2 regions of the Mesorhizobium sp. M5C.F.Ca.IN.020.32.2.1 genome follow, and region 1 is predicted to be linked to the other one. Evidence: riboswitches for the same ligand, from Rfam matches in the RefSeq annotation. Region 1 holds a riboswitch; the other holds the start of a gene.

Region 1 (4,412 bases):
CCGGCGACGAACAGCAATGCCAGAACGATCAATGCTGCGTTCAGCGCGGTCTCGGCCGTACCAGCCGAAAGATACCGGCGCGGTGCCACCGGCAGGTTGGCGTCGCCGACGGTGTTGGCGCCAAGCCGCATCAATGCAAGCACCACGATGAAGGTCAGCGCGATCTGCAGCAGTGTCAGCGTCACCGCGCGGGCAGGATCGAAATCGAAACGCAGCGCCTGATAGATGGCGACCTCCAGTGTCGTCGCGCCCGGCCCACCGCCCAGCGTGAGCACGATGGTAAAGGATGTGATGCAGAGCATGAAGACAAGCCCGGCGACCCCTGGCAGTGCCGCACGCAGCGTCGGCCATTCGATCAACCGGAATGCGGGCCTGGCGCCCATGCCGAGCTGGCTTGCCAGCCGCCACTGGTCGGCCGGCACTGTCGCCAGCGCCTCGAGGAACAGCCGCGTCGCCAGCGGCAGATTGAAGAAGACATGGGCTACGAGGATGCCGGACAGGCCGTATATGCCCGGCCAGCCCTGACCGCCAATCGCGGTGAGCACGCCGGCGAAATAGCCGGCACGGCCATAGAGAGCCAGAATGCCGAGTGCGGCGACGATGGCCGGCAGCGCAAGCGGCACGGCGAAGAGCTGCAGGATCAAGCCACGACCAAAGAAGCGCGGATGCCGCGACAGCGCCCGCGCAACGAACAGCGCCGGCACGACGGAAAGCAGTGTCGACAGCAAAGCCTGCCACAGCGTGAAACGGGCGACACGGAAGAGGTAGGAATCGAAAGTCGACGCGGCGCCGGTCGGGTTGCGTGTAGCTTCAAGGATGAGCCCGGCGAACGCTCCGCCGATCAGCAGCGCAACAGCGGCAAGCGCGATGGTGCCTGCGGTGACGCGGGGATCGGCAGGATATCCGGTATGCATGCCGCCCTGCCTGGTTCAACGATCGTCGAAGCAGAAAATATGGCTGAGGCCGAGTTCCCGCCCACGCCCCTCTGTCCTGCCGGACAGAGGGGGGCACCGTAAAGTGATCATCTTTCAATCACAAACTACTTGCTCATCACCGACAGCCATTCGTCGACCCAGGCTTTGCGGTTGGCGGCGACCTCTTCGGGGCTGAACAGCAAAGTCTTGGTCGGCTTGACGAGCTTGTCGAAGGCCGGATTGAGCGGCTTGTCAGTTTTGCCGGCAGGAAACATCCAGTTGGTCTCGGGGATGACATCCTGGAATTTCGGCCCGGTCATGAAAGTCAAGAACTGTTTCGCCAACGGGTTCTTCGCACCCGTGGTGGTTATGCCGGCAACCTCGATCTGCAGATACTCGCCCTCCTCGAAGGACGCCGCCTGATAACGTTCGGTGTTTTCGGCGACCATGTGATAGGCCGGCGACGTGGTGTAGGACAGCACCATCGGCGCCTCACCCTTGGTGAACAGGCCATAGGCCTCGCTCCAGCCCGGCGTCACGGTGAGCACCTTTGCCTTAAGCTTGGCCCAGGCTTCCGGCGCCTTGTCGCCATAGACCGACCTCACCCACAACAGCAGGCCGAGACCGGGCGTCGAGGTGCGCGGATCCTGGATGACGATCTTCTCATCGGCATTGCCGTCGACCAATTCCTTCAGGCTCTTCGGCGGGGTCTTTAGCTTTTCGGTGTCGTAGACGACGGCGAAATAGCCATAGTCGAACGGCACGAAAATATTGTCGCTCCAGCCACCCGGCACATTGACGTCGATGACGACGCCATGCGGCGAAAACAGGCCGGTGGCCTTGGCTTCCGCCGTCAGATTGGTGTCGAGGCCGAGCACGATGTCGGCCTTGGTTGCGGCGCCTTCCAGCTTGACGCGGTTGAGCAGGGCGACGCCGTCGGCGACCGCGACGAATTCGAGAATACAGCCGCATTCGGCCTCGAAGGCCTTCTTCACCGCGGGGCCTGGACCCCAGTCGGCGGTGAAGCTCTCATAGGTATAGACGGTGAGTTTTTCCTGCGCGGATGCCGGCCCGATGCCGGCGAGAAGGGCCGCCGCAAGCAGCATTGCCGAAACAAGAGTGGATAAAAACGTGCGCATCGGCGCCTCCTTCGTTCACGTTGAAAGGAATTGAGGCGTCGGGCTGTCCGAAACGTCTAATCCCTCCGCCGGTACAAACCGGATCAGGTTCAGCGGGTTGGCATGGTTGCCTCTCAGCTGGTCCGCGAAGATCGCGTCCAGCACCCCGTTAGAGCGTTTCGACACATAGGCCCGGCCCAGGTGTGGCGCAAGCGGAAGTTTGCCGGGCATCCGGAACGCGGCCTTCCGTTTCGCAAGCAGGGCTGGTAAGGGCCACGCATATGAGCAAATTCACCATCCTGCTTGGCGGCGATCTTATCCGCACGCCGCTGCTCGACCGCCAGGTCGCTGGCACGCGTGTCATCGCCGCCGACGCCGGCATGAGCCATGCCCGGACGCTGAGCCTGACGCCGGAACTCTGGGTCGGCGACTTCGATTCGGTGCCGGCGGATCTGCCGGACGAGCTGGCCGCCGTGCCCCGCCAGGTGTTTCCGGCAGAAAAGGACAAGACCGACGGCGAACTGGCTATCGCCGCCGCGCTCGAACGCGGCGCGACCAGCCTCGTGCTTGCCGGCGCGTTCGGTGGCAAGCGGACCGACCACGCCTTCTTGCACCTGGCGCTCAGCGTCCGACTGGCCGAGGCAGGGACGGACGTGCTTTTGACCAGCGGCGCACAGGAAGGCACCCCCTTGCTTCGCGGAAAGGCCGGCTTCGACTACGCCGATGGCACGCTGTTTTCGATTCTCGGCTTTTCCGACCTTTCCGGCCTGACCGTGACCGGCGCCAAATGGCCGCTGAACCATATCGAGGTGGCGTTCGGCTCGTCGCTGACCATTTCCAATGAGGTCAAGGGCCGGCTCGAAATCGCGCTGGGCAGCGGCCGCGCGCTGTTGCTCGCCCACCCATTCCCGCTTACCGAAAGCTGACATGGCGCCGCCACTTCTCAATCTCGACGGGATAAAACTGACCTTCGGTGGCACGCCGCTGCTCGACGGAGCGGAACTGACGGCGTCGGCGGGCGACAAGATCGCTTTGGTCGGCCGCAACGGCTCGGGCAAGTCGACGTTGCTCAAGATCGCTGCGGGATTGATCGAGCCCCAGGACGGCGAGGTGTTCCGCCAGCCTTCGGCGACAGTGCGCTACCTGCCGCAAATGCCCGACATGGACGGTTTCGCCAGCGTCCGCGCCTACGTCGAGGCGGGGCTCGGACCCGCCGACGATCCCTACCGCGCCACCTATCTGATGGAGCACCTCGGCCTGTCCGGCGAGGAACTGCCGAACGATCTCTCCGGCGGCGAGGCGCGCCGTGCTGCCCTCGCCCGCGTCATGGCGCCGGAGCCCGACATTCTCCTCCTTGATGAGCCGACCAACCATCTCGACCTGTCGGTCATCGAGTGGCTGGAGGAGGAGCTTGCCCGCACCTCTTCGGCGCTGATCGTCATCTCGCACGACCGCCGTTTCCTCGAGCGCGTGTCACGCGCCACTGTCTGGCTCGATCGCGGCCAGACCCGCAGGCTCGACAAGGGCTTTGGCCATTTCGAGGAATGGCGCGACAACGTGCTGGAAGAAGAAGAGCGCGAGCAGCACAAGCTTGGCCGCCAGATCGTACGCGAGGAGCACTGGTTGCGCTACGGCGTGACGGCAAGGCGCAAGCGCAACATGCGCCGGCTCGGCGAACTGCAGACCATGCGCCAGCGTTTTCGTGGCCATCGCGGCGCCGAGGGTGCGGCGACCATGGTGGCCAGCGACGCCGCCGAATCCGGCAAGCTGGTGATCGAGGCCAAGAACATCGAGAAGAGCTTTGGCGATCTTACCGTCGTCAAGGGCTTCTCGACCCGCATCCAGCGCGGCGATCGTGTCGGCCTGGTCGGCCCGAACGGCGCCGGCAAGACGACGCTGCTGAAGATGCTGACCGGCGAATTGAAGCCGGACTCAGGCTCGGTGCGGCTCGGCACCAATCTGGAGGTCGCCACGCTCGACCAGAAGCGCGAGGCGGTCGACCCGGCCGAAACGCTGGCGCAATACCTCACCGACGGGCGCGGCGAGAACCTTGTCATCAATGGCGAGCAGCGCCACGTCGTCTCCTATATGAAGGATTTCCTGTTCAAGCCGGAACAGGCGCGCACGCCGGTGCGCGAGCTTTCGGGCGGCGAGCGGGCGCGGCTGCTGCTCGCCCGTGTGCTGGCGCGGCCGGCAAACCTGCTGGTGCTCGACGAGCCGACCAACGATCTCGACATGGAGACACTGGAACTGCTTCAGGAACTGGTCGCCGGTTTTGCCGGTACCGTCATCCTGGTCAGCCACGACCGCGATTTCCTGGATCGCACGGTGACCAGCCTGATCGCGCCGGACGGCGGCGGCCGCTGGATCGAATATGCCG
Region 2 (4,412 bases), on a different contig from region 1:
ACGTGCTCGGCCGGCCGGAGAAGAAGAAGATCATCTCGCGCTGGCGCGGCTATCACGGCTCAGGCGTTATGACGGGGTCGCTGACCGGGCTCGACCTGTTCCACAACGCCTTCGACCTGCCGCGTGCGCCGATCCTGCACACCGAAGCGCCCTACTATTTCCGCCGCGCCGACCGCTCGATGAGCGAGGAGCAGTTTTCCCAATACTGCGCCGATAAGCTGGAGGAGACGATCCTCGCCGAAGGGCCCGATACCGTCGCCGCCTTCATCGGCGAGCCGATCCTCGGCACCGGCGGCATCGTGCCGCCGCCCGCCCTCTATTGGGAAAAGATCCAGGCGGTTCTGAAGAAGTACGATGTGCTGCTGGTCGCCGACGAAGTGGTCACCGGCTTCGGCCGGCTGGGCACCATGTTCGGCTCCGACCATTACGGCATCCAGCCAGACCTGATCACCATCGCCAAGGGCCTGACCTCGGCCTATGCGCCGCTGTCGGGTGTCATCGTCTCGGACAAGGTCTGGCAGGTGCTGGTGCAGGGTTCCGACAAGCTCGGCTCGCTCGGTCATGGCTGGACCTATTCGGCGCATCCGATCTGCGTCGCCGCGGGCGTCGCAAACCTGGAACTGATCGACGAGATGGACCTGGTGACCAACGCCGGCGAGACCGGCGCCTATTTCCGCGCCGAACTGGCGAAAGCCGTCGGCGGCCACAAAAATGTCGGCGAGGTGCGCGGCGACGGCATGCTGGCGGCAATCGAATTCGTCGCCGACAGAAATGATCGCGTGTTCTTCGATGCATCGCAAAAGATCGGGCCGCAGGTCGCAACCGCCCTCGCCGCAAGCGGTGTCATCGGCCGCGCCATGCCGCAGGGCGACATTCTCGGCTTTGCGCCGCCGCTCTGCCTCACCCGCGAAGAGGCCGACATCATCGTCTCGAAGACGGCCGATGCGGTGAAAAGCGTGTTTGCAAACATCTGAAGATCGACATGAACGCCATGACCAAAACCCTCCCCGCCACCATGGCCGCCGTGCAGCTGACCGGTCACGGCGGGCCGGAAAAGCTCGTCTACCGTACCGACGTGAAAGTGCCCTCGCCCGCCCCAGGTGAAGTGCTGGTCAAGGTCACCGCTTGCGGCATGAACAACACCGATGTCTGGGTGCGTCAGGGCGCCTATGGCACGGAGGAAGATGCTGCCGCGGTATCGACTTGGCGCCGCCAAGGCAACACGCTGACTTTCCCGCGCATCCAGGGCACAGACACGGTCGGCCACATCGTCGCCGTCGGCGATGGCGTCTCGCCGGACCGTATCGGCGAGCGGGTGATGGTCGATTTCTCGATCTACAACCGCGACGACGATTCCCTCGCCGACATCGACTACATGGGCCACGGCCGTGACGGCGGCTATGCCGAATACCAGGCTGTGCCAGCCGAGAACGCCCATGTCGTCGATACCGAAATGACCGATGTCGAACTTGCCACCTTCTGCTGTGCCTATCTCACCGGCGAACAGATGCTGGAACGTGCCGCACTAAGAGCTGGCGAGCGTGTGCTGGTCACTGGCGCTTCTGGCGGCGTCGGCTCCGGCATCGTGCAGCTGGCGCGGGCGCGCGGCGCCATCCCCTATGCCGTCGTCGGCAAGGGCAAGGAAAAGGCGGTGCTCGACATCGGGGCCGAAGCGGTGATCACTCGTGGCATCGCCGACCTGCCCGCCGCCGTGAACGCAGCGACCCAGGGCCGGCCGATCGACGTGGTTGCTGACCTGGTCGGCGGCGCCATGTTCAACGACCTCTTGCGCATCCTCAGGCCCGAAGGTCGCTACACGACGGCCGGCGCGATTGCCGGCCCGGTCGTGCAGCTCGATCTGCGCACTATGTATCTCAAGCAGTTGCAGCTGCACGGGTCCAGTCAGGGCACGCGACACGATTTTCGCCGCATCGTCGGCTACATCGAGGGCAAGAAAATCCGGCCGCTGGTCGGCGGCGTCTACAGGCTGTCCGATTTCCACCGCGCCCAGGCGGATTTCATTGCCAAGGATTTCGTCGGCAAGCTGGTGGTCGTTCCGGATGCCGTCTCGGATCTCGCTGAAACCCGTTGACAGCCAAGGCTAACGAGGGCTCGGGCTGTTCGCCGACACGGTAAGGTCGAGCGCGACATGGCCTTGCGGCGCGCCGAAGCGAAGGAAAGCTTCCGACAGCGTCGCGAACACCGGTCCAGCGTCGCCCCTCAGCTTCGTGCAGAAATTTTTCGACCTGTCGAAGACCCCCGAGGCCTTGAGGAAGTCGATGCAGCCGTAGATCTCGTCCATGTGGTGGCCCTCGCCGAGCGGATAGAGCGAGAACTGCGCGGCGACCTCTTGTCCGAGTTTTTTCGCACCGTCGACATGCGCCCGCGCCGCGCCGATGCGCTCGGCCAGGGACAGCTCGTGGCTGCTGCCGGAAATCGGTGTGCAGATCGGATCGTCAGGCTCGCCAGGGCAGCCACGCGACACCGTCGCCGACAACACGCAATGCACACCACTTGCCGCCGCCGAGGCGAACAGATCGCGCATGGCCGGAAAAAGCTGTTCCGGCGGGCCGACGATCAGCGTCGAGATGTCGTCGGTCTCAATGCGGAAATTCGGCCGATAGAGATCCATCGCCGAAATTGCCTTGAGGATGACGCCGACGAAGTCATCGCACATCGGATACAGGGAAATCTGTGCACCTGAAAACATAGTCGCCTCGCTCCGCTGGCATTACCCAGATCAGCTTGAGGGACCGAAGGCTTGCACCTTCCATCTCAGCCCCGGCAATACGGAGCGCCCCTGTCGATATGGGCGACGTAGCACCTGCGGAAAGGATGTTCAAGCAATGGCCAGCCCTAATTTAGTCTGGCATCGTGCTGCAGGAGCCGAACTTTCTCCTGAAGCGCGTTTCCGTAGGGAAAACAATGCTGCACCCTTCAGCGCGATGGACGACTTGCTCTCGAGCACCGCACTAGGATTTGCTCCGGGCCACCTAGCGCATCGCAGCATCGCAACGCCGCAGGCATGGTCTTCCGGAAGCCAGCCTTCCGGGTCCCCTCTTTGTCTGAAATCGGCGTGCAGGGTGGGATCGTTCCGACGCTCCTTCGCGTTGGGTGAAACCCACAAGGAGGAACGACCATGTCAGACGACAAACACGAACGCATTCGACGCCGCGCATATGAGATCTGGGAACGAGAAGGCCAGACGCACGGTCTGCACGAGCGCCATTGGAATCAGGCGACCGTCGAAATCGAGAACGAAGACCGCTCGCTTGGTGCTCGCCCACCGGCGATATCTGGTGCCGATGTGCCAGCTCCCACGCAGACCCAAAGCCGAGTGAAGAAAGGCAACCGCGCCGCTGGTCAATCGGATGTTGAGGCAGCGGAAGCGCTGGCGATGAGAACAGGCATCACCGGCGACCAAGCTCAAGACCTCATCGACCGCCTCGGTGACGATCCGCTGGCACTCGAAGAGGCGGCGCGGAGCCTTAGAGCATCCGAAAGGTAAACGCCGGCTGTCCAGGCAGCCCATCGCTGTACTCGACACACCGCCGCAGATTTTCAATCTCCGCCCACAAGCGGACCGCCGCATCGGCCGAACAAATGAAAGCCCGCGCCTCTCGCGGAGAGAGCGGGCCGATCGGGTCGCGGTCCTGTTTTATGACCTTGGACTGAGATCGCGGTTTCGCCTTCGACGCTCGACGAGCAGCGTCGGCTGCCATCAGCGCCGGGAATGTTCCAGCCTCACGACGAGCGGGCCCTGTCCTGATGAGTTCCGTCAGCGTCGCCGAGCGCCACGTTCCCCACACGAAGTCGAAGTCTGCCCCGATCGCGTGTGGGTAGAAAGCAGTGCATCAGCCCGGTTCGATTATCGTTCCCTCCACAAAACCAGTGAGGAAGGTTTTGACCTGTCGATCAGCATGGCTAGCCATCCACGTCATCGCCGCTGGTCCAACCCACAGCGACCGGTCGGGCGCACTTGGGTTTGCTGACCTGGATGGTCCGGCCGGTGCGTCCGGCCGGCGCGGATTGCGCCACTGAACGACCGAGTTCCGGTAGGTTCTCTTGATTGCACGGCACAGGAACTTGTACCTGCGTTCGACGTTGGCCGCGGCGTTAGCTTCCGCAGGTCCGGTCGACATCGCGAAACTGCCCTCCACTATGACTGTTTCGGTCATCTTGCATCGCAGGAATTGAATCGTGGAATTCTCATCACGGCAATACCAATCGTTATGTGCCTGAATGAACTCCGCTGAAAGCCGTGGCAGGTCCTCGGGAGACCAGATTATGCAGTAGCTGCCGATAGCAGAAATGTCTCGAGTGGTTGGGGGCGTGACCGTCTTCCACCGCGGGCCATCGACGAACAGGATAGCCGGATCGCGCAAAAGTTCGGTTACCAGAGCAGCCTCGTC

Evidence for each region. A riboswitch is a leader RNA that binds a small molecule or an ion and turns the genes downstream of it on or off. The one in region 1 is predicted to bind thiamine pyrophosphate.
Region 2: another riboswitch for thiamine pyrophosphate. It lies ahead of EOA86_RS13795 (YkoF family thiamine/hydroxymethylpyrimidine-binding protein); the one in region 1 lies ahead of thiB (thiamine ABC transporter substrate binding subunit).

Annotation. Positions count from the first base shown of each region.
Region 1 covers NZ_RZSX01000074.1:6,738-11,149, reverse strand. The annotation lists gene thiP (thiamine/thiamine pyrophosphate ABC transporter permease) at 1-914, opposite strand, end outside; gene thiB (thiamine ABC transporter substrate binding subunit) at 1,040-2,053, opposite strand; TPP riboswitch at 2,097-2,211, opposite strand; gene EOA86_RS06030 (thiamine diphosphokinase) at 2,314-2,958, shown strand; gene EOA86_RS06025 (ABC-F family ATP-binding cassette domain-containing protein) at 2,960-4,412, shown strand, end outside.
Region 2 covers NZ_RZSX01000229.1:3,348-7,759, forward strand. The annotation lists gene EOA86_RS13785 (aspartate aminotransferase family protein) at 1-974, shown strand, start outside; gene EOA86_RS13790 (alcohol dehydrogenase family protein) at 983-2,092, shown strand; gene EOA86_RS13795 (YkoF family thiamine/hydroxymethylpyrimidine-binding protein) at 2,102-2,710, opposite strand; TPP riboswitch at 2,701-2,812, opposite strand; gene EOA86_RS13800 (DUF2934 domain-containing protein) at 3,140-3,508, shown strand; partial or broken gene EOA86_RS13805 (hypothetical protein) at 3,855-4,412, opposite strand, start outside.